One region of the Erwinia tasmaniensis Et1/99 genome, then DNA from elsewhere that is predicted to be linked to it. Evidence: predicted binding sites of a transcription regulator. Region 1 holds the regulator's gene; each other region holds the start of a gene.

What was found. Region 1 encodes CRP, which controls carbon source genes, mostly activating them, when cyclic AMP is high. Its sites were predicted from a motif close to ATGTGANNNNNNTCACAT; they were not measured.
Region 2: a site for CRP is predicted at 2,670-2,687, ahead of ETA_RS13995 (beta-galactosidase). Genes of this name have one in related genera too.
Region 3: a site for CRP is predicted at 1,265-1,282, ahead of ETA_RS06825 (YfcZ/YiiS family protein). Genes of this name have one in related genera too.
Region 4: a site for CRP is predicted at 2,743-2,760, ahead of ETA_RS18275 (PTS mannitol transporter subunit IICBA). Genes of this name have one in related genera too.

What each region holds. Positions count from the first base shown of each region.
Region 1 is NC_010694.1:3,551,284-3,559,130, forward strand. It holds gene ETA_RS17130 (LysE family translocator) at 1-247, opposite strand, end outside; gene ETA_RS17135 (hydrolase) at 307-1,323, shown strand; gene ETA_RS17140 (YheU family protein) at 1,323-1,541, shown strand; gene ETA_RS17145 (phosphoribulokinase) at 1,650-2,519, shown strand; gene ETA_RS17150 (OsmC family protein) at 2,554-2,961, opposite strand; gene crp (cAMP-activated global transcriptional regulator CRP) at 3,327-3,959, shown strand; gene ETA_RS17160 (YccS/YhfK family putative transporter) at 4,022-6,100, shown strand; gene argD (bifunctional acetylornithine/succinyldiaminopimelate transaminase) at 6,145-7,362, opposite strand; gene ETA_RS17170 (aminodeoxychorismate synthase component II) at 7,447-7,847, opposite strand, start outside.
Region 2 is NC_010694.1:2,870,687-2,878,533, forward strand. It holds gene ETA_RS13975 (DUF2076 domain-containing protein) at 1-101, shown strand, start outside; gene ETA_RS13980 (YaiI/YqxD family protein) at 148-597, opposite strand; gene proC (pyrroline-5-carboxylate reductase) at 820-1,629, shown strand; gene ETA_RS13990 (PsiF family protein) at 1,758-2,063, opposite strand; gene ETA_RS20180 (hypothetical protein) at 2,327-2,479, opposite strand; gene ETA_RS13995 (beta-galactosidase) at 2,762-5,842, shown strand; gene cspE (transcription antiterminator/RNA stability regulator CspE) at 5,994-6,206, opposite strand; gene ETA_RS14005 (biofilm development regulator YmgB/AriR family protein) at 6,751-6,996, shown strand; gene ETA_RS14010 (I78 family peptidase inhibitor) at 7,102-7,398, opposite strand; gene ETA_RS14015 (CPBP family intramembrane glutamic endopeptidase) at 7,550-7,847, shown strand, end outside.
Region 3 is NC_010694.1:1,273,509-1,281,355, forward strand. It holds gene fadL (long-chain fatty acid transporter FadL) at 1-1,015, opposite strand, end outside; gene ETA_RS06825 (YfcZ/YiiS family protein) at 1,391-1,687, shown strand; gene fadI (acetyl-CoA C-acyltransferase FadI) at 1,844-3,157, shown strand; gene fadJ (fatty acid oxidation complex subunit alpha FadJ) at 3,154-5,274, shown strand; gene sixA (phosphohistidine phosphatase SixA) at 5,472-5,954, shown strand; gene smrB (endonuclease SmrB) at 6,027-6,578, opposite strand; gene prmB (50S ribosomal protein L3 N(5)-glutamine methyltransferase) at 6,778-7,710, shown strand; gene aroC (chorismate synthase) at 7,734-7,847, shown strand, end outside.
Region 4 is NC_010694.1:3,806,948-3,814,794, reverse strand. It holds gene ETA_RS18280 (mannitol-1-phosphate 5-dehydrogenase) at 1-445, opposite strand, end outside; gene ETA_RS18275 (PTS mannitol transporter subunit IICBA) at 547-2,478, opposite strand; gene ETA_RS18270 (DUF3053 domain-containing protein) at 3,164-3,880, opposite strand; gene ETA_RS18265 (HTH-type transcriptional regulator) at 4,215-4,511, shown strand; gene ETA_RS18260 (NAD(P)-dependent alcohol dehydrogenase) at 4,554-5,600, opposite strand; gene glyS (glycine--tRNA ligase subunit beta) at 5,789-7,847, opposite strand, start outside.

The DNA.
Region 1 (7,847 bases):
GATAAACGCTACCCGCCACTTTGAGAAAGAGATGCAGAGAGGGATAAAGCAGGATCAGTCCACCAATGCCAAACGCCACCATCAGCAGCATGACCTGCATACCGATCATGATGCCAACCAGTAAACTGAGAGAACGCAAGAAACCAAAATTCGCGCCAGAGGCGGTGAGTAACATATTATTAGGGCCGGGCGTAATGGCAGCGACCCAGAGAAAACCTAACATGGATAAAAACAGACTCAGTTCCATAAAACGGGTGCCTCTCACCCCCGGAAAAATAAACAACCTGATGAAGCTAACAGCGCGCTATGGAACCTACAAGCCCCGACCACATGATTTTTAATTGTCCGGCTGAAAACCCGTTTCGTCCGATGACGGGAGCCAGCAATGCGCATCTGCAAACCATCCTGCCGCGTCTGGTACGCCGCCGCGTGACGCTGAAACCGCACTGGCAGCGCCTGACGCTGCCGGACGGCGATTTTATCGATCTGGCGTGGAGCGAAAACCCGGCCCAGGCGCGCAGCAAGCCGCGTGTGGTGCTGTTCCACGGCCTGGAGGGTAGCTTCCACAGCCCCTATGCGCACGGCCTGCTACAGGCGTGGAAAGCGCGCGGCTGGCTGGGGGTGGTGATGCACTTTCGCGGCTGTAGCGGCGTGCCCAATCGCCTGAACCGTATCTATCATTCTGGCGAAACTGAGGATGCCAGCTATTTTTTACAGTGGCTGCGCGACGCATGGGGCGAAGTGCCGACCGCTGCCGTCGGCATCTCGCTGGGGGGGAATATGCTGGCCTGCCTGATGGGCAAACAGGGAGATGATTGCCTGCTGGATGCCGGGGTCGCGGTTTCCGCGCCGCTGATGCTGGAACCCTGTAGCCTGCGGCTGGAACAGGGCTTTTCCCGTGTTTATCAGCGCTATCTGCTCGGCCTGCTGAAGCAGAATGCGCGGCGCAAACTGCGCGCCTGGCCCGGCACGCTGCCCGTCAATCTGGCGCAGCTCGGATCCATGCGCCAGCTGCGCGATTTTGATAATGCCATTACCGCACGCGCCCACGGCTTTATTGATGCCAGCGACTACTACCGCCGATGCAGCGCCCTGCCGCTGTTGCCGCAGGTGCGTAAGCCGCTGCTGATTATTCACGCCCAGGACGATCCTTTTATGACTCCTGACGTGATCCCCGACCCTGCCCTGCTGCCGCCGAATGTTGAATATCAGCTGACGCAGCACGGCGGGCACGTCGGTTTTGTTGGCGGAACGCTGCGCAGCCCACAAATGTGGCTGGAACAGCGCATCCCGCAATGGCTCACCCCCTGGCTGGAAAACTGATGATTATTCCCTGGAAAGAACTGGATCCTGCAACGCTTGATAGCCTGATTGAATCCTTTGTACTGCGCGAGGGCACCGATTACGGCGAACATGAACGATCGCTGGAGCAGAAAGTCGCCGATGTGCGTCGTCAACTTAGCAGCGGCGAGGTGGTGCTGGTATGGTCTGAACTGCACGAGTCGGTCAATATTATGCCGCGCGGACAGTTTCACGACTAACCGGCACCCGCCTCTTTTTCTGCGCTTTACCCGCTGCATGGGTAACAAAGATCGCCAAATCATGTTACCAATGCAGCCCCACCCTTTTTTTGCAGGGAGTAGTACGTCATGTCGACCAAACATCCGGTGATTGCCGTTACCGGCTCCAGCGGGGCAGGAACCACTACCACCAGCCTGGCATTCAGGAAGATTTTCCAGCAGCTGAACCTGCGCGCAGCAGAAGTCGAGGGGGACAGCTTCCATCGATTTACACGCCCGGAAATGGATATGGCGATCCGCAAAGCGCGCGATATGGGCAAACACGTCAGCTATTTTGGCCCGGAGGCGAATGATTTCGGGCTGCTGGAGCACACGTTTAGCGAATATGGACGCAGCGGCACAGGCAAGTCGCGCAAGTATCTGCATACCTATGATGAGGCCGTGCCGTGGAAACAGGTACCAGGCACCTTTACGCCGTGGCAGCCGCTGGCAGAGCCGACCGATGTGCTGTTTTATGAGGGGCTGCACGGCGGCGTGGTCACACCGCAACATAACGTGGCGAACAGCGTCGATCTGTTGGTTGGCGTGGTGCCCATCGTCAACCTTGAATGGATCCAGAAGCTGGTACGCGACACCAGCGAACGCGGCCACTCGCGCGAAGCGGTGATGGACTCGGTGGTGCGATCCATGGAGGACTACATTAACTTTATTACTCCGCAGTTTTCACGCACCCATATCAACTTCCAGCGCGTTCCGACGGTGGACACTTCCAACCCGTTTGCCGCGCGCGGTATCCCTTCCCTGGATGAAAGCTTCGTGGTGATCCACTTTCAGGGGCTGGACGATATCGATTTCCCTTATTTACTGTCGATGTTGCAAGGTTCGTTTATCTCACATATCAAAACCCTGGTGGTGCCGGGCGGTAAAATGGGGCTGGCGATGGAGCTGATTATGGGGCCACTGGTAAAACGATTGATGGAAGGAAAGAGCATCGGCTGACGCTCTTTCCTTCACGGCTAAGCGGAGGTCTGCATCAGGCCAGTTCGATCACTTCGTAACTGTGGCCGATCTCCACTCCTTTGCCCAGCATGATCGCCACCGAGCAGTATTTTTCCGCAGAAAGATCGACCGCACGCGCTACCGCGTTATCCGCCAGCGCTTTTCCGCTGACAATGAAATGCAGATTGATATGGGTGAAAATACGCGGGGCCTCTTCGCGACGCTCTGAAGTCAGTTTCACCTCACAGTCGGCCACGTTATGGCGGCCCTTCTGCAGAATGGAAACGACATCAATGGCGCTACAGCCTCCGGCGGCCATCAGCACCATTTCCATCGGACTTGGCGCTTTATCACCCGAATTACCATCCATCAGCACCTGGTGACCGGATGAGGATTCTCCCAAAAACGTCATCCCTTCAACCCATTTGACTCGTGCCTGCATAACAAAATCCTCGAATTCATTCAGTTAGAGCAGGGTACGCCGCCGTCACTAAAACGGCAACGTTCTGTTTTTCTGACTATGCTGAAGCGAGACAACAGAAGACAGCCATCTCAAGCTGTGCTACAAACGGAGCTGTAAAATTTCACCTGCATTCAAGCGTCGGTGAAAGCAGAACAACGGCACGCGGCCAGCTCTGAAAAAGGCCCATGTTTCTTCCTACGGGAACGCTTGACTATTTCAACGCCTGGCAGGGATTCAGCTCCCGTATATTCCTATTATTACGTGCGACAGCAAGATAAGCATCACCCTTGCAGCGTGAAAAACAGGATGTATTCAGGCACGATAACAACAGAGGATAACAGCGAATGGTTCTCGGCAAACCGCAAACAGACCCAACTCTAGAATGGTTCCTGTCACATTGCCATATTCACAAATATCCGTCCAAAAGCACGCTGATACACCAGGGTGAGAAGGCCGAGACCCTTTACTACATCGTCAAGGGCTCTGTGGCAGTGCTGATCAAGGATGAAGAAGGCAAAGAGATGATCCTCTCCTATCTCAACCAGGGGGATTTTATCGGCGAGCTGGGCCTCTTTGAAGAGGGACAGGAGCGCAGCGCATGGGTACGTGCAAAGGCAGCCTGCGAAGTAGCTGAAATCTCTTACAAAAAATTCCGTCAGCTGATCCAGGTCAATCCTGACATCCTGATGCGCCTGTCTTCACAAATGGCGCGCCGCCTGCAGGTCACCTCGGAAAAAGTGGGGAATTTAGCTTTTCTTGATGTGACCGGACGCATCGCCCAGACGCTGCTGAACCTGGCGAAACAGCCTGACTCAATGACGCACCCCGACGGAATGCAGATCAAAATTACGCGTCAGGAGATCGGCCAGATCGTCGGCTGCTCGCGCGAAACGGTGGGTCGTATTCTGAAAATGCTGGAAGATCAAAATCTGATTTCTGCACACGGTAAAACTATCGTCGTTTACGGCACGCGTTAACCGCTTCTGAACCCACGGCGCGACAGCCCCCTGCCGCGCCTTTTTTTTATTTGGTGCGGCTGATGTGGCGGAGAATTATCTATCAACCTGAAGTGAACTATGCCCTGCGGCAAACGCTGGTGCTCTGTTTGCCGGTCGCGCTTGGCTGGTTGCTGGGTGATTTACAAAAAGGCCTGCTGTTTTCTCTGGTGCCCGCCTGCTGCAACAATGCCGGGCTGGATACGCCACACAGACGCTTCTTCAAACGCCTGGTGGTTGGCGGTAGCCTGTTCGCCGGCAGCAGTTTTGTTATCCAGTATGCCGCCGCCCAGGGCGCCCCCCTGCCGCTGATCCTGCTGGCGATGGCGCTGCTGTTAGGGGTGACTGGTGAGATAAGCCCGCTGCATGGCCGGCTCATGCCCGCTTCGCTGATCGCCGCCATTTTTACCCTTAGCCTCGCGGGCAGAGTGCCGATGTGGCAGCCTCCGCTGCTGTATATCCTTGGCACCATCTGGTACGGGGTATTTAACTGGTTCTGGTTCTGGCTGTGGAAAGAGCAGCCGATGCGCGAAACGCTCAGCCTGCTTTACCGCGAACTCGCGGACTACTGCGAGGCAAAATATCGTCATTTAAACCAGTTGAACGATCCCTCAACGGCAATGCCGCCGCTGTTCGCCCGACAACAGAAAGCCGTCGACCTCATTACCACCTGTTACCAACAGATCCATATGCTGGCAGCCAACCGCAACCAGCACTATCAGCCCCTGATGCGCGCATTCCAGGTGGCGCTGGATCTACAGGAACATATCGCCGTTAGCCTGCATCAGCCTGAAGACGTCAAAAAACTGGTACGCCAGAGTCACGCCGAGGCGGTGATCCGCTGGAACGCACAGCGCATCGCCGCGCGCCTGCGTGAACTGGCAGACGATATTCTTTATCACCGCTTTCCCAAACGCTTCACTCTGGAACAGCCGCTGGAAGCGCTGGAGAAGATTGTCCGCCAGCACCCTGATAACCCGGTCGGTAATTTTTGCTACTATCATTTCAGCCGTATTGGGCGCGTGCTGCGCGCCCAACGCCCGCTCTACCGCCGCGATCTGATGGCAGACCGCCAGCGCCGCCTGCCGCTGCTACCGGCGCTGAAAAGCTATCTGTCGCTAAAATCCATCGCTTTGCGAACCGCCGCCCGCTTCGGCGTCATGCTCACCTTTGCCAGTACGCTGGCGCTGTTTTTAAATATGCCGAAGCCGTATTGGATACTGATGACCGTAATGTTTGTCAGCCTGAACGGCTACAGCGCCACCCGCGTGCGTATTCAGCACCGAGCGCTCGGCACCCTTGCCGGGCTGGCGGTGGCCGCGCTGGCCCTGCGTCTGCATGCTCCAGAATCGATGACATTACTGGTAATGCTGGCCATTACTCTGGTCAGTTACCTGTTTTTACGCAAGTTCTATGGCTGGGCAACGGTAGGGTTTACGGTCACCGCCGTTTATTCCCTTCAGCTTTTGTCGCTGAACGGAGAGGGATTCTTATTACCGCGTCTGATTGATACCCTGATGGGCTGCCTGATCGCCTTCGGCGGCAATATCTGGCTGTGGCCACAGTGGCAGAGCGCGCTGCTGCGCCAGAACGCACATGACGCGCTGGAGGCTTATCAGGAAGCGTTGCGGATGCTATTGGGCAATGAGCAGAATGTTAGCAGGCTGGCAAACCAGCGTATCAAAGTCAACCAGGCACATAACGCGCTATATAACTCCCTTAATCAGGCAATGCAGGAACCCGGTTTTGATTCCCGCTATCTGTCCGATATGAAGCTGTGGGTGACTCATAGCCAGCTTATCGTTGAGCATATCAATGCAATGACGATTATGGCGCGGGAACATACTATGCTGACCTCGTCGCTGGCAGAACGCTACCTCCAGTCCTGCGAGATAGCCCTACAGCGTTGCCAACAGCGGCTGGAATATGATGGCCCGGGTTCGGAAAGTAACGTGCTGGAGGCGCCGGATAATTTTCAGCACGGGCCGGTGACCCTCCTGGAGGGTCACGTCGAACGTATTCTTGACCACCTTAACACCATGCATACCATTTCATCACTGGCCTGGAGTCAGCGCCCGCATCACGGCCACTGGCTGGTACACCGGCCGAGCAAATCGTCATAGCGACGCCCCGAATAAGGGGACGCCGCACGATTAGCTATCGTCGCTCAGCCCAGCACTTTCTCGACGGCCGCGGCGAAGCGCGCCATGCCTTCAGCGATATCGGCAGGTTCAATCACCAGCGACGGCGCGAAACGCATCACGCCGTGACCGGCCACCAGCACCATCACCCCTTCGGCGGCCGCCGCGTTAAGAATATCGCGCGCGCGGTCCGCATACTGTGGCTTCAGCGCCGCGCCAATCAATAGCCCTTTGCCACGGATATCGCTGAACAGATCCCGTTGCGCATTCAGCCCCTGTAGCGCATCAACAAACAGCTGCCGCCGTGCGGCCACGCCGTCGAGCACTTCCGGCGTATTGATAATATCCAGCGCCGCTTCGGCCACCGCGCACGCCAGCGGGTTACCCCCGTAGGTGGTGCCGTGCACGCCCGGCGCCATCACTGAGGCAATTTCATTGGTGGTGAGCATCGCACTGACCGGGAAGCCGCCGCCGAGTGCCTTCGCGCTGGTCAGGATATCCGGCTGCACGCCGTAGTGTTCGTAAGCAAACAGCTTGCCGCTGCGGCCCATGCCGCTCTGTACTTCATCCAGCACCAGCAGCGCATCATGCTCATCACACAGCTGACGCAGCCCCTGCATAAACTCCCGGGTGGCCGGCACGACGCCGCCCTCCCCCTGGATCGGCTCGACGACAATCGCGCAGGTATGATCGTCAATCACCGCTTTGACCGCCGCCAGGTCGTTGAAGGGAACATGAACGATATCCGCCGGTTTTGGCCCGAAACCATCGGAGTATTTTGGCTGCCCACCGACGGAAACGGTAAACAGCGTGCGGCCATGAAACGCATTATGGAAGGCAATGATTTTGCTTTTATACGGGCTGTGGCGCTGGGAAGCGTAGTAGCGCGCCAGCTTAAACGCGGCTTCGTTGGCTTCCGCGCCGGAGTTGGCAAAAAACACGCGATCGGCGAAGGTGGCATTAATCAGTTTGCTCGCCAGACGCAGAGCAGGCTCGTTGGTCAAGACATTGCTGGTGTGCCACAGGGTTTCTCCCTGGGTTTTTAGCGCCTCAACCAGCGCCGGATGGCAGTGTCCCAGTGCGGTAACCGCTATCCCGCCGGAGAAGTCGATATACTCTTTACCCTGCTGATCCCAGATACGGCTGCCTTTGCCTTTGACCGGCACAAACTGCGCTGGTGCATAAACAGGCAAAATCACCTCATCAAACGTTGCCCGAGTAACCGCTAATTTTTCCGTAGCCATCTATCACCTCACCGTTTCGTCTTTTTATATGCGTGAAAATATAGTCATAAAATATGAATAATTAATCACAAAGGCAAATGTTAATTAACGTTTAAGAAAATTAGCCAACAGCAGGTGACCCTGTTCGCTCAAAATGCTTTCCGGGTGAAACTGCACCCCTTCCAGCGGGAGCGTACGGTGGCGAAAACCCATGATCTCGTCGGGCTGCCCGTCATCGCGCAGCGTCCAGGCGGTCAGTTCAAATTCAGCGGGCAGGCTGTCTGCCGCCACGATCAGAGAGTGATAGCGCGTAACCGTCAAAGGATGATTAAGGCCGGAGAATACGCCGCCATCGTTATGTTCAATCGCCGAGGTTTTGCCGTGCATCACCCGGCGTGCCCGTTCAACGCGCGCGCCGAATGCCTGGGCGATGGCCTGATGTCCGAGACAAACGCCGAGGATCGGCAGCCGGCCGGCGAAATGACGAATGGCGTCAACAGAGATCC
Region 2 (7,847 bases), 680 kb from region 1:
CCTCTTTCCTGGATCAGGACAGCGGACAGCAGGATTACGCTAACGACAACGGTAACGACGGTTTTAACGACAACGACTTCGACGACGACAGTTTCGTATAACGCCGACCGCTCCTCTCCCACCCGGCGGGAGGGGAGTCTGTTATCACTATTTGCGCTGCTGCTGTAGCCACTTATCAAGCTCATTAGCAAACTGCTGACGATCGCGCTGATTCAACGCCGGCGGCCCGCCGGTCTGCACCCCACTGGCCCGCATGGTGTCCATAAAGTCACGCATCGTCAGCCTCTCGCGTATGGTTGCCACACTGTAGCGCTCACCGCGTGGATTAAGCGCTATCGCCCCTTTTTCCATGACTTCTGCCGCCAGGGGAATATCGGCGGTGATCACCAAATCACCGCTTTGCGCCCGCTGGACAATTTCGTTATCCGCCACGTCAAAACCGGCCGCCACGCGCAGGGTTCGCAGAAACTTCGACGGCGGAACGCTAAGAGACTGGTTAGCCACCAGCGTCACCATCATCTGCTCGCGGTCCGCAGCACGGTACAGCACCTCTTTGATCACTTTCGGGCACGCATCGGCATCCACCCAGATTGGCATCAGTATTTCCTTTTTTAAAGTCGGGGATCGGACCGATCTTCCCATTCTTTAGCAGAATGGCAAACTTAATCTGATCGCGATCCCACAAAGTGCTCCCCGACCCGCTAAGCTGCTCAAGGGATAGACGATCGCTTTTAGGCTTTAAGCATCCCGGCGGCTGGGTTAAGGTGACGTTATGGCATCCGTTAGCTATTCACGACAATGTTAAGCAGGGAGAATGATATGGAAAAGAAAATTGGTTTTATTGGCTGTGGCAACATGTCCAAAGCCATTATTGCCGGCATGATCAAGGCCGGGCAGATTAAGGCAGAAAATATCTGGGTGTTTGACCACAAGCCGACGACGAATCAGGCGATGCAGCAGCAGTACGGCATCACCCCGGCAGACAGCGCACGCCAGGTGGCAGAACAGGCCGATATTCTGTTTGGTGCGGTAAAGCCTAATATGCTGCTGTCAGTACTCAAGGATATTGTCGGCAGCCTGAATAAAGAGACGGTAGTGGTTTCTATCGCGGCGGGGATCACATTAGATTCGCTGGCTTCCGTTCTTGGACATGACCGTAAAATCGTGCGCGTTATGCCAAATACCCCGGCTCTGGTAAATGCGGGGATGACCTCGGTTACCCCGAATGTGCTGGTGACCCAGGAAGAAGCGGATGAGGTGGTTCAAATCTTTAGCGGTTTTGGCCAGGCGGCGCTGGTGCCTGAATATTTGATCCACGCGGTCGTTGGCGTCAGCGGCTCCGCTCCGGCTTACGTCTTTATGTTTATCGAAGCGATGGCCGATGCGGCAGTGCTAGGCGGAATGCCCCGCGCCCAGGCCTATCAGTTTGCTGCCCAGACGGTAAAAGGTGCCGCACAAATGGTGCTGGAAACCGGTAAGCATCCGGGTGAACTCAAGGATATGGTGTGCTCGCCGGGCGGAACGACCATTGAAGCGGTCAAAGTGCTGGAGCAAAAAGGGTTACGTTCTGCGGTGATTGAAGCCATGCAGCAATGTATGGCTAAGTCAGAACGGATGAGCAAGCCGTAAATCCGGAGAACCCTGCCCGGCCCGTCGGCGTATGCCGTAGCGGCACGATAATCAGTACCAGATTCAGCTAAGTCCGGATAACCCGTTGACGGCGGGATAAATGAGTGGGTCGTTTGACCCACATTATTTTAGCTTTTTTTCAGGCAGCTGCTCATAAAGGTTTTACGTGCGTCGCCTTTCAACATTTTTTCACCGGCCTGAGAATTACAGGTTTTCATCTTGAGCTGCTGTGGCGTCATGCCATCAGCCTTGCTGTCTTTTTTCAAACAGCTGCTCATAAAGCTCTTGCGGTCACCGCCTTTCAGCGACTTCTCTCCCGCCTGTTGATTACATACGGTCATCTTTTGCTGTTGGGCGGTTTTCTCTGCGGCTCCTGCATAGCCCGCAACCGTCATTGACAGCAAAGCTGTCGCCATTAATAGCTGAAGTTTCATTTTTATCCCTTTCCACAATGGTTATAAGTCCATAATTGAGTGTGGCATAAATTTTCTTTTCGGCGAGTAGAAAGATGGGGTTTGACCGATTCGCAATGAAATAACGAAATAACACCGAGATATGAACGGATTGTCCCGTTCATCGCGCGCTGAGTAAGTCGGCACCGGGGGATGGAGGACCACTTGGTATCTGGATGTTGCGCTGCGTGTTCATCGTGCGGACGGCGTTTTCAGGGCCAGCGGCTGGCCCTGGCAGACATCGTCTAGCGCCCCTGCTGCATAAATCCACCGCGTGGGCCTCCCCCGCCCCAGCCTCCACCACCACCGCCGCCACCACCACCCGGAGGCGGAAACAGACATCCGCTTAAGGTCGCTACCAGTGCAATCACGCTCACTGCTTTAATCATACTCGCCATAATAAACCTCGTAACAACATGAATGACATTTCGCGCTGATACTAAGCGCGCTGCGTGCCGCTCACAATGCAGAATTATCCGCTTTCAGGCGCTATTTACTTTTAGTGAACATGCTTAACGCTTTTCTGCTAATTTCCCAGGAAAAACCTGTGTTAACACCCTGTTTTACAGATTATCTTTATCCTCAATGTTGCGATAGCCATCACATCCTGATCCCTTTTGCCTTTCTATCAAACGGTTCCAGCCTCAATCTGGTCGCATAACTTTGATGAGGCGTAAACGATGGCAAAAACCGATCCCCTGACCTTGCAGCAGTTATTAGCCCAGCGTCACTGGGAAAACCCGGCACTCACCCAGCTTAACCGTCTGCCAGCCCACACACCGCTTGCCAGCTGGCGCAATGCGGATGCGGCGCGCGGCGACCTGGCCAGCCCAAGTCAACGTTTGCTGGACGGGGAGTGGGGCTTTAGCTATTTCGACCGCCCGCAGGCTGTTCCGGACGCCTGGATTAACGGCGACCTGCCGCAGGTTGGCCGCTTAAGCGTACCCTCTAACTGGCAGCTGTCAGGTTACGACGCCCCGATTTATACCAACGTGCAGTACCCTATACCGACAGATCCGCCACGGGTTCCTGACGACAATCCGACCGGCTGTTATTCACTCACCTTTCATTGCCAGCCCGCATGGCTTCAGAGTGGCCAAACGCGAATTATCTTTGACGGGGTTAATTCGGCTTTCTACCTGTGGTGCAACGGCGAGTTTATCGGTTACTCGCAGGACAGTCGGCTGCCGGCCGAATTCGACCTCAGTCAACGCCTGCTCGAGGGGGAAAATCGCATTGCCGTGATGGTGCTCCGCTGGTGTGATGGCAGCTATCTGGAGGACCAGGACATGTGGCGCATGAGCGGGATTTTCCGCAGCGTCAGCCTGCTGCATAAACCGCACGTCAGGCTGGACGATATTCACATTGATACTCGTCTCAGTCCTGAATACCGCAGCGCACAGCTCCGGGTGCTGGCACTCTGCTCCCTGACTGATGCCAGCGCTTATCAACTCAAGGTGACGCTGTGGCGCGACGATACGCTCATTGCGCAGCATCAGCAGCCGTTTGGTACGCCGGTGGTTGACGAACGTGGGCGCTATCTCGACCGCACGCGCCTGTCCCTGCAAATTGATCAGCCCCTGCTGTGGAACGCCGAAACCCCGCATCTCTACCGGGCGGTGATCGCGCTGCTGGATGCCGACGGTACCTTGATTGAAGCAGAAGCCTGCGACGTTGGCTTTCGTCAGGTAGAGGTGAGCGGCGGTCTGCTTAAGCTCAACGGCAAAGCGCTATTGATCCGCGGCACCAACCGTCACGAACATCATCCGGATCGCGGTCAGGTCATGGATGAGCCAGCAATGATCGCCGATATTCTGCTGATGAAGCAGCATAACTTCAACGCGGTGCGCTGCTCCCATTACCCGAACCATCCGCTGTGGTATCGCCTGTGCGACCGCTACGGACTGTACGTGGTTGATGAAGCGAATATTGAAACGCACGGAATGCAACCGATGAACCGGCTTGCGGACGATCCCAGCTGGTTTTCTGCTTTCAGCGAGCGGGTAACCCGCATGGTGCAACGCGACCGCAACCATGCCTGCATTATTATCTGGTCGCTGGGCAACGAGTCTGGTCACGGCAGCACCCACGATGCCCTTTATGGTTGGATAAAGAGTGACGATCCCAGCAGGCCGGTACAGTATGAAGGCGGCGGAGCCGACACTGCCGCCAGCGATATCATCTGTCCGATGTATGCGAGGGTCGATCGGGATCAACCTTTTGAAGCCGTGCCAAAATGGTCGATTAAAAAATGGATCGCCCTGCCGGAAGAGACTCGCCCACTGATCCTCTGTGAGTATGCCCATGCTATGGGTAACAGTCTGGGCGGTTTCAGCCGCTACTGGCAGGCTTTTCGCCAGTATCCTCCCCTACAGGGCGGGTTTGTCTGGGACTGGGCCGATCAGAACCTCACGCGCCAAGCCGCCGATGGCAGCAGCTGGCAGGCCTACGGCGGTGACTTTGGCGACATGCCGAATGACCGACAGTTCTGCATGAATGGGCTGGTCTTCGCCGACCGCAGCCCACATCCCGCCCTGTTTGAGGCTAAGCGCGCCCAGCAGTTTTTCCAGTTTCAGCTGGAAAACACCTCTCCGATAACTCTGGGCATCACCAGCGAGTATCTGTTCCGTCACAGCGACAACGAGCGGCTATGCTGGCGCATTGAGCATCATGGGGAACAGGTTGCCGGGGGGCAGATAACATTGAACCTTCCCCCGGAAGGCACCGTCAGCCTGATGCTGGGTGAACTTCCATCGCTGGCAGGAGAACTGTGGCTGCGGGTCGAAGTGATCCAGCCCGCGGCCACCGCGTGGTCACCGGCCAACCATCGCGTGGCGTGGGATGGCTGGCAACTCCCTGCGGCACTATCACTGCCGAAGCCTGACGTACCGGGTGAGCAACCTCGTTTGCACCCGCAGTCACAGCTGATTGAGGTGGTACAAGCCGGGCAACGCTGGCAATTCTGCCGTCAGAGCGGTGAACTTATCCAGTGGCTACAGGCGGACAAACCGCAGTTGCTATCCCCGCTGCGCGATCTGTTCGTGCGTGCGCCGCTGGACAATGATATCGGCATCAGTGAAGCCAACCGCATCGACCCACATGCGTGGGCAGAACGCTGGCAGCGGGCGGGTTATTACCGGCTTGAAAGTCAGCTGTTGCGGCTACAGACAGACATCCTGAACGATGGCGTACAGATCCGCAGCGAGCAGGCCTGGCTGGCTGATGGCGAGCCACGCTTCCTCAGCCGCAAATGTTATCGGATAAATCGACAGGGTGAGATGCTGCTGGAAGTCGAGGTGGATATTGCGGCCGGACTGCCCGAGCCGGCGCGTATCGGCCTGCACTGCCAGCTGGCGGAGGTAGCGGAAGAGGTGTGCTGGCTGGGCCTCGGCCCGCATGAAAACTACCCGGATCGTCGACTGGCGGCAGAATTCTCACGCTGGCAGCTGCCGCTGGGGGCGTTGAGCACACCTTATGTCTTCCCCTGTGAAAACGGGCTGCGCGGGGGAACCAGGGAACTGACGTTTGGGCACTGGCATATCCGCGGGGATTTCCACTTCTCGCTAAGTCGCCATAGCGTGGAGCAGTTGCGCAAGACTTCGCATCGTCATTTGCTGCGCGACGAGGCAGGCTGCTGGCTGACGCTTGACGGTTTCCATATGGGCGTGGGCGGCGATGACTCCTGGAGCCCGAGCGTTGACGAGGAATTTTTACTCCGCGCCCGCCAGTATCGTTACCGACTGATCCTGACGCGCGGCTAAACGATTTCGCCCTGACGCCTGGACCGCGGAAGCGGGGATGGGATTGCCCCGTATCAGAAACGCAAAAAGCCCGCCATAAGGCGGGCTTTTCGTTTTCGTATCATACCGTCAGAGATTAACTCATGACGGTAACAACGAAGGAGTTTCTATCTTACAGCGCAGTTACGTTAGCTGCTGCTGGGCCTTTCTGGCCGTTTTCGATAGTGAACTCAACTTTCTGGCCTTCTTCCAGCGTCTTGAAGCCGCCGTTCTGAATTGCAGAGAAGTGTACGAAAACGTCTTTGCTACCGTCGGTTGGGGAGATGAAGCCGAAACCTTTCTCAGCGTTGAACCATTTTACCAAACCAGTCATTTTGTTAGACATAAGTCTTTCCTTCAATATTGTAGTAAGCCACGGGGGCACAGGGTTCGTCAACAGGGATTACTATGAGGCACTCAAGAAGGAAGTCAGGAAGAAGCTTAGGCTAACGCTTGAACTGAAGACTGCTTTACTAAAATTGCTCGCATACGTGGGTCTGTATCAAAACCGACAGGCACATTTACTCATAACTTGGCTTTCAGTACAAGGGGGGATTGAATAAAATGCAGGAATATATATTAACCCCATGATTAATTTGATTAAATAATTTCACCGCCGTTTCTCCTGCGCCCTAAATCCTGCCATTAGCGGCGGACAAACGGCAACAGCCAGACCTGAGAGGTCACAATGTGTCCAGATAATCGATCACCGTCCGCCGACGGCATATAAAAATATATTTCTATTGGTAACTGGCATTCCCGTGTACGGCACCTAGAGTAATAAAAATGCCCCTACGGATTGTTCAGAGATCCCGCTTGTCATGCTATCGGCCTGAATCGATGTTGTGGCTTTACGACCGTAAACGGCGCGTCTAATAAGGAGGTTTGTCATGGATCATCATTTGCAGGGCGCCGGGCGCGCCATCACCGACTATTTTAACAGCCCCTCTTTTCACGCAGTAAAAGAGAGCGGGCTACTGGAGGCGATTATGGTGGAACTGATGCAGTCAGGCACGCCGGTCAGTAATTCAGCGATTATCGCCAACGTTATGACAAGGCTGGGTCAGGAACAGGAGCCGTCGGTACTGCTCGACTGCCGTAGGCTGCTGGCAGAGGTACTGAAAGTTCAGGAATAGATGAGGCTGACCGCAGCGCGGTGATAAACCGGCTGCGATCGGATGGAGTTCTCGCCATGCCTGAAAGCCCGAACGGCAGGTCACTGACCGTTTCAGGCAGAGCATTTACCCGCAGTAAACCAGGCTGATATTGCCCTGCTTATCGCCCATAAAGTTGATGCGATTCAGATTGAAATCCATCGTCACGGCGGAGTGGTAAGGTATGGCACGCACCGCATGGTCAAAACGAAGAGATTCAATGGCCGTCAGCGGTTTACCGACGTACTGCTGATATTCCGATGCGCCGCAGCGGTCCATTTCCGGGTCGACCGCCGCAGACGACAGGCTTTTTTTATCCGCTGACTGGCAGCCCGCTAAGGCCATTAACGCCAGCATCGCGGCAACTTTCCCATAAAATTTCACTTTTACTGCTCCTCTCTGGCTTGATAAACGCTAATGCGTGCAAAGGTTAGCAGATTCCCCCCCTCTTGCGCAGCCCGCATGCCCTGCAATTTGCCGGAGGGGCCGATAGCTTGTTAACATCGCCGTCTTTCTGCTGCTTAAGATCCTTGCCATGACATCAGCCTCTGACAACGTTAGCCAAACCCTGTTTTGCAGCGGCGCGTTTATCATATGGTATTCGATTGCGGTCCTGGTCAATCACCTTCCCTATATCGATACGTTAAAGAGCCAGGGATTGCTGATGCCGTTGACCTGCCTGCTGGAGTTTATTGCCCTGGTGGCGTTTTATCGCGGGTACAGTCTGCGCTTTACGGATATCGCTTTGGGCACATTGCGCACGCGCCAGGTACTGCTGTTCAGCGTGCTGCTGCTGGCGACCATCGGTAGCCAGTCGTGGTATTTACGCCCGG
Region 3 (7,847 bases), 1.6 Mb from region 1:
ACGCGATGCGCCAGGCATCGTGGTAGCTTTCATCTTTGTAGAACAGCTCCTGTCCATTGCTGCCGGTCGCTTTTAACTCCTGGAACTGGCTCCAGCTGGTATAGGCCATACTGTAGTGTACGGCCCATTTAGGTGCGACCTTGTGGTAGCCGGAGACTTCCCACATTTCCGGCAGATGCAGCGACAGCGATCCGGGAATGGTATTGCCGCCGGTCCCCGTCGGTAAGCCAAACTGCGAGCCAATCGCGTTATACGCCACCGGAATCGTGCTGCGGTAATCTCCGTCAAAATCGACTTTAACTTCAGAGCGGTAGCTCAGGCCAAAACGGTTATTGTCGTCCAGTTCGTACAGAACCCCGGCATTCCAGCCGTATCCCCATTCATCACCTTTAAGATGGGCGATCTGAGTATCTGCTGGCGCAGCGGGCAGGCCGTAAGCGGGTAACAACGCACCCAGTTCACCAATAGTGCGTTCGATTTTTGCCCGAGCGTACACGGCGTCAAAGCCAATGCCAACGCTAAAATGTTGGTTAAGGCGATAGGCGGTGCTCAGGTTAAGGTTCATGGTCATCAGATCGGTTTTGCCGGCGAACGGGCCGCCGGCATAGCCATCGTTAAACTCGGTTGCCAGACCATAATTGCTGGTAGCAGAAGCACCGATCCACCAGCGGTCGCTAAGAGGCTGTACATAGTGAATATTGGGGACCCACTGCGTGGGGGCGATGTTGTTGGCGTTCAGACTGTTACCCGAGCCTGACTGCCCGTCAATATTCACGTCCGGGTCGATAAATACTGCGCCGATGGAAAACATCGGGCGGTCCATTAATGCCATCGTCGCCGGGTTGCGGCTGGCGGAAGCGGCAGTGTCTCCCATTGCCCCTTCGCCGGAATAGGCGCGGCCTAAGCCAATGGTTGAAAATTCGTTTAGTTGGAAGCCAGCCGCGATAGCTTGGGAAGACATTAACGTCAGTGCCGCTGCAAGGGCCGATTGAGCAAACGGGTTTTTATGGTTCATAACCATAACCTCATTATCTGATTATTATTAATATCTGTTACCGTGAGTAACAAAAAGCGGGAATTGTAGGGGCTGACAGACTGTGAACAAATCAGACCAGTTCCGCCAGTATTAATATGACCCGTGAGCATGTTGCAATAACGTTTTTTTAATTCGGGCAAATTGTTTCTGGAAAAGAGATCTGCTTAACAAAAAAATTACATTTAGTCTCACCTCGATCCCTGCTGACTTGTTTTGCATCAAACAATAGTGTGATTTTCATCACTCTAGCGCCCACAAGCCGCTTATCGCTGGAGGCGCAATAGTACCGGGAGTAAACTGAGATCCTGTTAAATTCATCTGCCGTTTGATCAATGACGGCATGCAGGAGGAGTGATGACTGATGCCATTAAACGCTGTAGTACCCGTGAGACCGCTGCCTGTTGCTGCGTTGATGTCGGCACCATTTTAGATAACGGCGACCGCACGGCGAGTTATAGCCAGGTCTTCCCACATCAGGACCACGCCGAGGCGATGCTGAGTCACCTGACGGATAAAGCGCGCGCGGTAGAATCCGACCCCTGTCTGATTGAAAGTCAGTTTCACCAGACGCCGGCGGGTATCCAGCTGGCGTGCCGCTTCACGTTTAGCTGCCAGGCCGAGACGATGATTTTCCAGCTTGGTCTGCGTTGAATGCATGGCGGAGGAAATGTTTCCTCCGCCTTAATCGTGTCCTCTCCCGCACTTTTCTCCTGCCATCGTGGCATCCGCCGTTATTCTGGTTAACACTGATCAGGTCAGACCTCTTTGGCAGTGATGCCGCTTATCGACAGGATACAGGTGAGAAAAATGAGCAAAGCGTTACCTTTGCTGACGCGTCAGGGTGAGCGCATCGCGATCACTCACGGGTTACGCACCCCCTTTGCCCGTCAGGCAACGGCCTTCCACGGTATTCCCGCACTGGAACTGGGACGCATGGTGGTCAGCGAGCTGCTGGCGCGAAGCGAAATCTCCCCCGATGTTATTGAACAACTGGTGTTCGGTCAGGTAGTGCAGATGCCGGAAGCGCCCAATATTGCCCGTGAAATCGTGCTTGCCAGCGCTCTGAGCGTTCACACCGATGCCTGGAGCGTCAGTCGCGCCTGCGCCACCAGTTTTCAGGCGGTGGCAAACGTAGCCGAAAGCCTGATGATCGGACACATTCAGGCGGGGATTGCCGGAGGAGCCGATTCATCCTCGGTGCTGCCGATAGGCGTCAGCAAAAAGCTGGCGCGGCTGCTGGTCGATGCCAGTAAAACGCGTAGCCTTGCACAAAAGCTAAAGCTGTTCAGCGGCCTGCGCCCGCGCGATCTGCTGCCGGTAGCACCAGCGGTGGCCGAATACTCCACCGGATTGCGCATGGGCGACAGCGCCGAACAGATGGCGAAAAACCACGGGATCACCCGTGAACAGCAGGATGCGCTGGCTCTGCGTTCCCACCAGCGTGCCGCACACGCCTGGCAGCAGGGCCTGCTGAATGACGAGGTGATGACAGCCTGCGTACCGCCGTGGGAACAGCCGTTCGAGCAGGATAACAACGTGCGTGCCGAGTCAAAAATGCAGGATTACGCGCGTCTGCGCCCGGCGTTTGACCGCCGTCATGGCACGGTGACCGCCGCTAACAGCACGCCGCTTACCGACGGCGCGGCGGCGGTGATCCTGATGACGGCGTCGCGCGCCAGGGAGCTGGGCATTGCGCCACTTGGCTTTCTGCGCAGCTATGCGTTTAGCGCCATTGATGTGCGTCAGGACATGCTGCTGGGGCCGTCCTATGCCTCACCGCTGGCGCTGGACCGCGCCGGGATCACGCTTGCCGATTTAAGCCTGATTGATATGCACGAAGCCTTTGCGGCGCAGACCCTGGCGAATCTGAAAATGTTTGCCGATGAACGCTTCGCCCGCGAGGTGTTGGATCGTCCCCGTGCGCTGGGAGAGGTCGATATGGAGCGGTTTAATGTGCTGGGCGGTTCCATTGCCTACGGCCATCCGTTTGCCGCCACCGGGGCGCGGATGATCACCCAGACGCTGAACGAACTCCGTCGGCGCGGCGGCGGACTAGGGCTGGTGACGGCCTGCGCGGCGGGCGGGTTAGGTGCCGCTATGGTTCTGGAGGTGGACTCATGAACTTGCCATCCGCATTGACTCTTACCCTGCGTCCCGATGGGGTTGGCGTGATCGTCATTGATGTGCCGCATGAGAAGGTCAACACCCTGAAAGCTGAATTTGCCGCCGATATTCTGGCGCTTATTCAGCAGGCGCGTGTCAATCCGCATCTGGCCGGGCTGGTACTGATCTCGGGTAAGCCCGACAGTTTTATCGCCGGGGCGGATATCAGCATGATCGCCGCCTGCCAGAGCGTTCAGCAGGCGACAGAGCTGGCCCTCACCGGGCAAAAGGCGATGGCGGAGATAGCCGCACTGCCGTTCCCGGTCGTTGCCGCCATTCATGGTGCCTGCCTGGGCGGCGGGCTTGAACTGGCGCTGGCCTGTCATCGCCGCGTCTGTACGCTGGATGATAAAACCCGACTTGGCCTGCCGGAAGTGAAGCTCGGGCTGCTGCCAGGCTCTGGCGGAACGCAGCGCCTGCCGCCACTGACGGGCATCCGGGTAGCTTTGGATATGATATTGACGGGTAAAACGCTAAACGCCCGCGCCGCCTTACGCTGCGGGCTGGTGGATGACGCGGTGCCGTCGGCTATCTTGCTGGACGTTGCCGTGCAGCTGGCGCTAAAACCGCGTGCGGCAGCGCAGCGCGCCCCCCTCGGTGAACGGCTGTTAACCCGCGGACCCGGGCGCGCACTGCTGTTTATGCTGACGCAGCGCCAGATCCAGGCAAAAACCCAGGGTAATTACCCGGCGACGACAAAAATTCTTAGCGTGGTGCGCAGTGGGCTGACGCCAGGGGAGAACGGCTATTTGGCCGAAGCGCGCGCGTTTGGTGAACTGGCGATGACCCCGCAATCTGCCGCGCTGCGCGGCCTGTTTTTTGCCACCACCGCGTTGAAAAAGGAGGGCTTCGGCGCTGAACCTTATCCACTGAAACGCATTGGCGTACTGGGCGGGGGTCTGATGGGCGGCGGTATTGCGTGCGTGACGGCCACCCGCGCCGGATTGCCGGTACGCATTAAAGACGTTAATGCCTGCGGCGTTAACCATGCGCTGAAAACCAGCTGGCAGGTTCTGAGTCAGGCGGTGAAGCGCCGTCGCCTGAGTGCGGCACAGCGTCAGCAGCAGATGGCGCTGATCACCGGCAGCACCCGCTATCAGGGCTTTCGTCAGTGCGATATGGTGATCGAGGCGGTATTTGAAGACCTTGCGCTGAAGCAGCAAATGGTGGCGGAGATCGAAGCGAACTGTAGTGCGCACACGATATTTGCCTCCAACACTTCTTCTCTGCCGATAGCTGACATTGCCGCCGCCGCACAGCGGCCGGAGAACGTGATCGGCCTGCATTACTTCAGCCCACCGGACAAAATGCCGCTGGTGGAGGTGATCCCACATGCGGGCACCTCTGCGCGGACCATCGCCAGCGCGGTGATGCTGGCGCGAAAACAGGGCAAAACGCCGATCGTCGTCGCCGACCGGGCCGGCTTCTACGTTAACCGCATTCTGGCACCCTATCTAATTGAGGCGCTGCACTGCCTCTGCGAGGGTGAGCCGATTGAATATATCGACCGGGCGCTGGTGCAGTTTGGGTTTCCGCTTGGGCCGCTACAACTACTGGATGAGATCGGCCTGGATGTGGGGACGCATATTATGCCAATCCTTCGGCAGGCCTGGGGCGACCGCTTTGCGCTCCCGGCCGGGGCTGACGCGCTGTGGCAGGATGGCCGAAAAGGGCGCAAAAACGGGCGCGGATTCTATCTGTATCGGCAAAAAGGGGGAAAAAAACGCGTCGACAGCACTGTGTACCGCCTGCTGCCGGTTAACGTAAAACATCATCTTAGCTCACAGAATGTCTCCCAGCGCTGTGTGATGATGCTCCTCAATGAGGCGGCACGCACGCTGGATGAAAGGGGGATCGCCAGCGTGCGCGATGGTGATATTGGCGCGGTATTTGGCATCGGCTTTCCGCCGTTTCTCGGTGGCCCGTTCCACTATATGGATCGGTTAGGTATAGATGAAGTGGTCAATAGATTAACTTTACTTATGCAACAGCACGGGCCTCGTTTTACTCCCTGTTCCCTGCTGCTGAAAATGGCAGCAGAGCACCAGACTTTTTATACACGTGAAGTGAAATGAAACAAACCCGTGGATGGCGCGGGTTTACCAGGAGAGTCTGTAGACCGGGTCACCCGGGCAACGACCTCTGGCGTTCATTAAGTAAACAATCGGTTGACTCCTGTCGAGGCATTGGGGTACAACACAGCGTTCATTCCCGGAATGAAGAGTCGGATGGCGTTTTCTCCGGCGTTTTTGTTTAACAACAGCGGTGCTATATGCAAGTTTTCATAATGCGTCACGGCGATGCAGCTTTAGAAGCGGCAAGCGATTCGGTCAGACCTTTGACTCACTGCGGCTGTGATGAAACTCGTCAGATGGCGATATGGCTCAACGATCGGGCGGTTGACATCGAGCGGGTGTTAGTCAGCCCCTATCTGCGCGCGCAGCAGACGCTAAGTACGGCTCGTGAAGCGCTGCTCCTTCCTGACGGAGAAGACGTCCTGCCGGAACTGACGCCCGGTGGCGATCCGAAGCTGGTGGCCAGCTATTTACAGGTGCTGGCGAACGAAGGCGTGAAATCGGCGCTGGTGATCTCTCACCTGCCGCTGGTGGGCTATCTGGTGACGGAACTTTGCCCGCAGGAAACGCCGCCGATGTTCGCCACTTCGGCTATTGCCTGCATCGATTTTGATGCCGCTAACGCGGTGGGCGAGTTGGAATGGCAGGTATCCCCGGCAAAATTAGCAAAAGCCATGTAGTGCCAGCGTGAGGATCGACCCCGCCTGTGGTCGACCCGCGCTCGCTGTACCTTTTCCGTTAAAAACCGCCCGTTACGGCAGCTCCGGCGGTAACCACTCCTCGACTTCAATCAGCACCAGCAGCGCGGCATCGCCGCCGAACAGTTTCGGTGCCTGATGAAAGGCCATAACCCACGGATGCTGCGCCAGCCAAAGCGGCGTCTGCTGCTTGAGAATGTGCTTTCCGTGGCCGTGCATCACGCTGGCGCAAAAAATATGTTCGCGGCGGCAGGCGGCAATCAGCGCCCCCAGCTCCTGTTTCGCCTGCTTCTGCGTCAGACCATGCAGGTCGAGAAAAATCTCCGGCGTAAAATCCCCACGGCGCAGTTTTTTCAGCTCATAGTGGCTGACGTCGCTGCGTACATAACGCACGGCGCCTTCACTGGCCAGCAGCGGCTGGAACTCGTCGGAAAAATAGTGGCTGGCATCCATCTGCTCGGACAGCAGGCGTTTTACCGGCACCTGATTGAATTTTTTGCGCGGCGGCTTGTGGACAATCGTGTCCTGTGACAGCTGGCGCGTACCGCTCATCAGCCCGCGAAACAGCGCCTTCTCTTCCGCGCTAAGCTTCTCATTTTTACTCATTTCTGGCGTTCGCTACTCTCTGGGGGCGGATTATCGGACGGCATAAATGGCCATTCCCTTAATTTGATACGGTTAGTCTACCTTTTCCTCCTTTCAGGCTAAAACAAATCTCAGCTTTTTCACCCCCCCGCGCTGAATTATTGTCGGCTTCGTGGCAAACTAGCGCCCGGGTTTAACAGAACGGCCTGCGGAGGGCACCTTGGACAAAATTCTCGTCGATGAAGCGGTCAATGAACTGCACACTATTCAGGATATGTTGCGCTGGTCGGTCAGTCGCTTTGCTGCCGCTGATATCTGGTACGGCCACGGCACCGATAATCCCTGGGACGAAGCCGTCCAGCTGGTGCTCCCCACGCTCTATTTGCCGCTGGATATCCCGGAGGATATGCGCACCGCACGCCTTACCCTGAGCGAGCGGCAGCGCATCGTTGAACGCGTGATCCGCCGGGTTAGCGACCGTACTCCCGTGGCTTATCTCACCAATAAGGCCTGGTTCTGCGGCCATGAGTTCTACGTCGACGAGCGCGTGCTGGTGCCGCGTTCACCCATAGGCGAACTGATCGACCGGCACTTCGCCGGCATCATTAATCATCAGCCGCAGCATATTCTGGATATGTGTACCGGAAGCGGCTGTATCGCGATTGCCTGTGCCTGGGCTTTCCCGCAGGCAGAGGTCGACGCGGTGGATATCTCCGACGATGCGCTGGCGGTGACCGAGCAGAATATCAGCGCACACGGTCTGGAGCAGCACGTCACGCCTATCCGCTCCGACCTGTTCCGCGAACTGCCGAAAACGCAGTATGACCTGATTGTCACCAATCCGCCGTATGTTGATGCCGAAGATATGGATGACCTGCCGAACGAGTACCGCCATGAGCCGGAACTCGGTCTGGCGGCGGGTAATGACGGGCTGACCCTGGCGCGTCGCATTCTGGGCTGTGCGGCGGATTATCTGAGCGAGCAGGGTGTGCTTGTCTGCGAAGTGGGCAACAGCATGGTGCATCTTATCGACCAGTACCCGGATGTCCCGTTCACCTGGCTGGAATTTGAAAATGGCGGCGACGGCGTATTTATGCTGACCCGACAGCAGATTATCGACGCCCGGCATCATTTTAACATCTATAAAGACTGAGACTAATTTCGCGAGGAGCCAGCATGGCGGGTAATACCATTGGACAATTATTTCGGGTCACGACGTTTGGTGAATCCCACGGCATCGCTCTCGGCTGCATCGTTGATGGCGTTCCCCCAGGCATTCCGCTGACCGAG
Region 4 (7,847 bases), 260 kb from region 1:
GTTCTTCCAGCCAGGCGTGATACCGTTCGGGCAATGCCTTTAACACATGCGCTTTGAGCTGCGTGGTGCCACGCACCATATTTTCACAGGCAATAATATTTAGCGGACGGGAATTAGCGTTATCACTGCGTTTAGCAATGCCTTGTGCCATGCCTGCGGCAATGCGTTCCAGGATTTGTGGACCCACCGCCGTGGTAACGATATCAACCTCTGCAATCAGCGCGATAATATCGTCGCTGCTACTGTGTACGGCATTGACCCCATTCACTATTTCAATCTGGGCCTGCTCACCCACCACATGAACCGGATATGTGCCACGGGCGTTCAGCGCATCCAGCACCGCCTGGTTGACGTCAGCAAAAGTGAGCTGAACCCCGGCATCGGCCAGCAGCTTGCCAATAAAGCCACGGCCGATATTGCCGGCACCAAAATGTAACGCTTTCATAAATATCCCCGTATCAATGATGCAAGGCTCTGGTCTCACCAGAGCTCAAACGGGGCCGGGCGTCTGTCCCGGCCCCCGCAAAGTTATCGCCGCCAACCGTTTCAGGTGCTGGCTTTGCCGGATAAGAGATCCAGGACTTCCTGTATATCAGTCGTGGTTGCCAGGCGTGCGATCACACTGTCATCGTCCAGCGCGTTAGTCAGGCTGGTAATGACCTGGATATGCTCGTTGTTGCGCGCTGCGATACCGATCACCAGTCGAGCGATGTCGTCGGGCTCTTCACCAAAGTGTACCCCGGCAGGATATTGGCAGAATACAACGCCGGTTTTCAGCACGCGGTCTTTCGCTTCGACCGTTCCGTGTGGCACGGCGATAGATTCACCCAGGTAGGTTGGCGTTAGTCTCTCACGCGCCAGCATTGCTTCCACGTACTCGGCCTCTACGTAGCCGCCTTTGACCAGCTGCTCACCGGCAAAGCGAATGGCCTGTTCTTTATCCGTGGCATGATTGTTCAGAAAAACGTTACCCGCGCTGAGTTTGAACAGGTTTTGCTGGTTGTCATCAAGGCTGTCATTGAGCACCGCGCTCACCTTCTCACGATGTTCGGCAGCGCGGCCCGCCTCCGCCAGACGCGCCGTCAAATCATTGTACAGCCCGCTATCGAGGAAGTTCGTCAGCGAAATATGCTGGGCATGGGGTGCCTGGCGCATTGCCCGCTCCGTCAGGTCGCGATGGGTGATCACCAGGTCAACATCCCCCGGCAGGCTGTTGATTGCGCTGTTCGTCACAGAAATATGGGCCAGGCCCGCTTCGCTCACCTTCTTACGCAGTACGCCCGCACCCATTGCGCTAGAGCCCATGCCGGCATCGCAGGCGACAATAATTTTGCGTACGTGTGCCAGATCGCTCTGTGGACCATCGTGCCCCACGGTGGCCGATGCAGGGATCCCTTTAGACTGGGATTTCATCTCCTGCATGCGGCGTGTTGCCGCTTCAATGTCGTCAGACTCTTTCACTTTACTGGTTTTCAGCAGAATAGCCGCGACCACGAAGGAGACCGCAAAGGCCGCCGCAATTGCCGCGATGTTAGCGAAGTAGGCGCCTTTCGGCGTCATAGCCAGTACGGCAAGAATCGACCCCGGTGAGGCTGGAGAAACCAGCCCGCCGTTTAACAGCGTCAGGGTGAGCACGCCGGTCATACCACCGAGGATTACGGCGATAATCAGACGCGGGTTCATCAGCACGTACGGGAAGTAGATTTCATGAATACCGCCAAAGAAGTGGATAATTGCTGCTCCACCCGCAGACTGTTTGGCACTGCCACGGCCAAAGAACATATAGGCCATCAGCACGCCCATGCCCGGGCCTGGATTAGCTTCAATCAGGAAGAAAATCGATTTACCCGCTTCGCTTGCCTGCTGAATACCCAGCGGCGAAAAGATACCGTGGTTGATTGCATTATTCAGGAACAGGATCTTTGCCGGTTCCACGAATACAGAGGTCAGTGGCAGCAGATTATTTTGCACCATCAGATTGACGCCAGAGGCGAGAAGATGGGAAAGACCCTGTACCAGCGGGCCAATGGCCAGAAATGCGAGAACCGCCAACAGCATGCCGATAATACCGGCAGAGAAGTTGTTCACCAGCATTTCGAACCCGCTTTTGATCTTGCCATCAACCCGGCGATCGAAGGTTTTGATAGCCCAGCCGCCCAGCGGGCCGGCAATCATCGAGCCGAGGAACATCGGCATCTCGGCTCCGGCGATAACGCCCATTGTGGTGATTGCCCCCACTACGCCGCCGCGATCGCCGCCAACCAGACGACCGCCGGTATAACCGATCAGTAGCGGCAGCAGGTAGGTGATCATTGGTGAAACCAGTTTCGCCAGCGTGGCGTTTGGCAGCCATCCGGTCGGGATAAATAGCGCGGTAATGATGCCCCATGCGATAAACGCGCCGATATTAGGCATGACCATATTACTCAGAAAACGACCAAAGCTTTGAACTTTGATCTTGATATCTGATGAGGACATATAAACCCACCTCTTATAAGTAAGCGCTAACCCAATAAGAGAGCGCGTTGATTTTTGGATGAAACGTTACGGCGCGGGCCGCTGGTGTCACTGTAAGTCGGCTGACTCTATCATGCGAAGATGACGCTTGCGTAGCCAAAGGATTAAGTGTGATCAGTGTCACTGAATAATGGGGGGGAGGTGATGGTTTTTAGTGATATTAATCACGAAGAATAAAGATGTTTAAAAAAAACCGTCGAAAAAACAGACGCGGTCGGCGTGTTTTTGTGATTTTAATCACATTTCTTCATTTGTCTTTTCTATTTATAATGTGATGTGATTCACAAAATTTCGCTCATTTCCGCGGTGCCTGCCCCGGAGAAACGCAAAGTGATACCGATCGCATTGATAATAATATCTCCGTCTGGCCAGCGTGATTCAATGAACTTTAAAAATGGACACGCCTGCTGCCCCTATTTATTGGGCTTGAGTCGGCGTTTTAACATCGATATCGAATAAAATATTTTCAGCGGTCAGAATCAATCGGACAGGGTTTCGCTGCGGTGTGAACGGATTTTGCATCGGCCCGTTCAGCGCTAAAGTCAAAACAGAAAAGATGCGCTGGTTATCATGCGCCTGAATACTCTTAATGCCATGTAGGCTGCCAGGAGGCAACGCTGCCGTTGCCCCTCTGCGCTTCTGGGGGTTAGTTAACCTCACCTTGTAGTAAACGCTGCGCCTGAGATAAGGCCTGAACGTTGGCGCTCAAATTACTCATCAGGGTATTGTATTGCGTTGCCTGCTGCTGGGTGGGGAACTGGATCGCCGCGCCGTTAAAGCTGACGTTTGTTCCCTGCTGCTGTAGAAAATCACCGGCCTGTACCGCGTCCTGGCTCAGGGTTTGCAATGCCGGAAGCAGAGGGGACAGCGATGTGGCAGGCTGGGTAACCACCTTGTTGTACACATTGTTGTACACCGTTTTCAGATCTTCCGGCTGTTTCAACGTCGACCTGCTGCTTTCCGCCTGGTTTTTCGCCGTTTGGATCTGCTGGGCGAGCACGCCCAGCGATCCGCTCGCCTGGCGGAGCATCTCACGGTGCGTCAGGTAGTCTTGCGGTGTGCGAATAGCAGAAAGCTCGTTTACCACCGGCTTGAGGCCGGAATCTACCGCGCGGTTAATCTGTTGGGCAAAGCCGTAAAGAATGGCGTAATCGCCGACATAATTGCCGAATTTTTGCTTCTGATCTTCGCTCAGGCTGGGTAAATGCTCGCCGCTGCGCATCACCGTATTCTGTAGAAAATCGATAAACGCTTTGCGTTGATCGGCTTCTTTATCGCCACAGCCGGTCAACTGCAACACCAGAAACAGCGCCATAAATGGCACCAGCGCACGCGTCCAGATGCGTGATAATCCTGTCGTCATAAGAAATTAACTCCTGTTAACAAATATCTGTCGATTTTGCCTGCTTAATATCTTGCGTAGAGAATAGTCGAAATCAATTTTTATGGATAGGTGTCTCTGTGCATCTTCATTTTTAACCCGTCCGGGCACCTGTAGCAGGCCGTTGTGAGCGGTAAATATAATCTGAAATATCGATCGGAGTCCCGGAAATGATCTAATACTTAGAGTTCTGGCGTTTCCCTTTTTGCTGCCTCTGAAGTGTCCTTATGGCAGATATTCGCCGGTATTCAGAGCCTGATCTTCAGGTTCACCCCCTCTGGTTTTTCACATTAAGTGAGTTTATTGAGGTGTGCTGATGGAGACTAAAGATCCAATGTCCGAACTGCTGTCCAGTCTGGAGCAGATGATAGTGTTAACCCGAGAAGGAATGCCGACGGCGCTCGCCCAAAACGACATTATGGCGATGCCCGAATCGCAACGAATTCGTGAAATTACCGGTTTGCAGATTGATGAGTTTGCCCAGGTATTAGGCGTGAGCGTTTCGTCGGTGAAGAGCTGGGAAGCGAAACGGACCAAACCTTCGCGCAGTACGCAGAAGCTAATGCAGTTGAGTAAGTCGAATCCGTATCTCAGCAGAGATCTGCTGAACTAGAAAAAGGAACCCGCCATCAGGCGGGTTTTTGTGTTATAACGGTCACTTAGCGGCTTTCATATCAATAACAAAGCGGTATTTCACATCCCCTTTCAGCATTCGTTCAAACGCCTGTTCCACTTCATCCAGGCGGATCACTTCAACGTCAGACACGATATTGTGTTGTCCACAGAAATCCAGCATCTGCTGCGTTTCCTTGATGCTTCCGATGGAAGTCCCCGAGATGCTCAGGCGCTTAAACACCATCGGCGTCACATCAGGTGACTTATGTGGCGCATCAGGGATGCCTACCAGCACCAAATGGCCGTTAGTCTTCAGCGCGCTAAGGTACGGGTCGAGATCGTGCGGCGCAGCAACACAATCGAGGATCATATCCAGGCTGTTTTTCACGCTTTCCATCTGTTGTGCATCTTTTGATATCACCACCTGGCTGGCCCCGAGCCGCAGGGCATCGGCTGCTTTGGCGGGGGAGGTGGTAAACAGTACCACCTCGGCACCCAGCGCAGTCGCCAGCTTGACCGCCATATGGCCCAGTCCACCCAGACCAATAACGCCAACACGCTGGCCCGGCTGCACGTTCCAGTATTTCAGCGGTGACCAGGTGGTAACACCTGCGCACAGCAGCGGGGCGACGGCATTCAGCGGCAGATTTTCCGGCACGGCGACAACAAATTTGCTGTTAACCACGATGCTGTCGGAGTAGCCGCCGAAGGTTTTACCGCCAATAAATTTCTCTTCACCGTTGTACGTGGCGGTAAAACCGGTCTCACAGTACTGCTCTTCGCCATTGTGGCACTGTCCGCAGTGACCACAGGAGTCGACCATTACGCCGACACCGACCAGATCCCCAGCTTTAAAGGTGCTGACGTCACTGCCTGTGCGCAGTACGCGCCCGACGATCTCGTGGCCTGGCACCAGTGGGAACTGGCTGACGCCCCATTCGTTACGCGCCATGTGAAGATCGGAATGACAGACGCCGCAATAGTGAATATCGATAAGTACATCGCCAGCCTGAAGCTCCCGGCGTGTAAATTCGAAGGGTTCCAGCGGGGTGTTAGCTGCTTTCGCAGCAAAGCCATGTGATTGCATAAAGTCTTAACCTGGTTGGCAAAAACCGCACAGGGTAGGGGAATGACGCGCGGTGGGCAATGGGGGAAGGGTAAGATGAAGTGTCAGAAAACTCGGCGGGCGGCTAAATTTAGCCGCCCGTTTGTTAGCGCATCATTCTGATGCGGGCGGCGGCGGACCTGTGCGGTTCCGCCGCTGACCACGCCAGATTATTGCAGCAGAGAGATATCGGCCACCTGAAGGAACAGCTCACGCAGCTTGGCCAGCAGCGTCAGGCGGTTGATACGCACCTCTTTCTCTTCGGCGTTGACCATCACCTTATCGAAGAAGTTGTCCACCGCTTCACGCAGCTGCGCCAGCTCAATCAGCGCATCCTGGTAGCGACCTTCGGCAAAGAACGGCTGCAGTTTGCTGCTCAGTGCGGTGACATAGGTCGCCAGCTTGATCTCTTCATTCTCTTTCAGCAGTGATGCCTGCACGCTGTCGTTCAGCGGCTCGGTCGCCTTCGCGAGAATATTGGAGACGCGCTTGTTGGCTGCGGCCAGACTTGCCGCCTGCTCCAGGGTACGGAAATGAGAGACCGCCTTCATACGCGCATCAAAGTCTGCCGGACGTGTAGGACGGCGTGCCAGCACCGCCTGAAGGGTATCCACGCTGTGGCCTTCTTCCTGATACCAGGTGCGGAAACGGCCCAGCATAAAGTCGACCACTTCATCGACCGCCTTAGCGTTAGACAGCTTACTGCCATACAGCCGTACCGCTTCTTCGGTCAGGGTTTGCAGATCCAGCGGCAGATTCTTCTCGACGATGATACGCAGCACGCCGAGCGCAGCACGGCGCAGTGCAAACGGATCTTTATCGCCTTTCGGATGCTGACCGATGCCGAAGATCCCCGCCAGGGTGTCCATTTTGTCAGCAATGGCCAGCGCGCATGCCACCGGGTTAGAAGGCAGCTCATCACCGGCAAAGCGCGGCTGATACTGCTCGTTCAGCGCCACCGCGACGTCTTCGGCTTCACCGTCGTGACGGGCGTAGTGCATGCCCATCACGCCCTGGGTATCGGTGAACTCGAATACCATGTTGGTCATCAGGTCACATTTGGACAGCAGGCCCGCGCGCGTGGCGTGATTAACGTCAGCGCCAATCTGCGCAGCAACCCAGCCGGCCAGCGCCTGAATGCGGTCGGTTTTCGCACGCAGGGTGCCCAGCTCTTTCTGGAACAGTACGGTTTCCAGACGCGGCAGGTTATCTTCCAAACGGCGTTTGCGGTCGCTGTTAAAGAAGAACTCGGCGTCAGCAAGACGTGGGCGCACCACCTTCTCATTGCCGGAAATAATCTGCTGCGGATCTTTCGACTCGATATTGGTTACAAAGATAAAGTTCGGCAGCAGCTTGCCCGCCTTGTCATACACCGGGAAGTATTTCTGATCGCCCTTCATGGTGTACACCAGCGCTTCGGCAGGAACCGCGAGGAACTTCTCTTCAAACGTCGCCGTCAGCACCACCGGCCACTCGACCAGCGAGGTCACCTCTTCCAGCAGGCTGTCGCTCAGGTCGGCAACGCCGCCAATTTTCGCCGCTGCCGCTTCGGCATCCGCTTTGATGATGGCTTTACGTGCTGCGTAGTCCGCCTGCACTTTGCCGCGCTCCAGCAGGATCTGCGGGTACTGGTCGGCATGGTCGATGGTGAACTCCGGCTCGCCCATAAAGCGATGGCCGCGGATGATGCGTGCCGAATCGATACCGAGAATGTTGGCCGGGATCAGCTCATCGCCCAGCAGCAGCGTTACGGTGTGAACCGGGCGCACGAACTGCACCTCGGACGCGCCCCAGCGCATCAGTTTCGGGATCGGCAGTTTTGCCAGTGAGGTGGCGATCATGGCCGGCAGCAATACCTGGGTGCGCTCACCGGTCACCCGGGCGCGGTACATCAGCCATTCGCCTTTATCGGTGCTCAGGCGTTCGGCCTGGTCGACGGTGATGCCACAGCCGCGCGCCCAGCCTTCAGCGGCTTTGGTCGCCACGCCGTTAGCATCGAACGCCGCCTGGATCGCCGGGCCACGTTTTTCCACTTCGCGATCCGGCTGTGCGGCGCTCAGATTAGCGACTTTCAGCGCCAGACGACGCGGGGCGGCAAACCAGCTTACCTCGCCGTGGGCGAGGCCCGCAGCGTCCAGCTCGGCGGTCAGATTAGCGGCGAAGGATTCGGCCAGGCTGCGCAGCGCTTTCGGAGGCAGTTCTTCGGTGCCGATTTCCACCAGAAAAGTT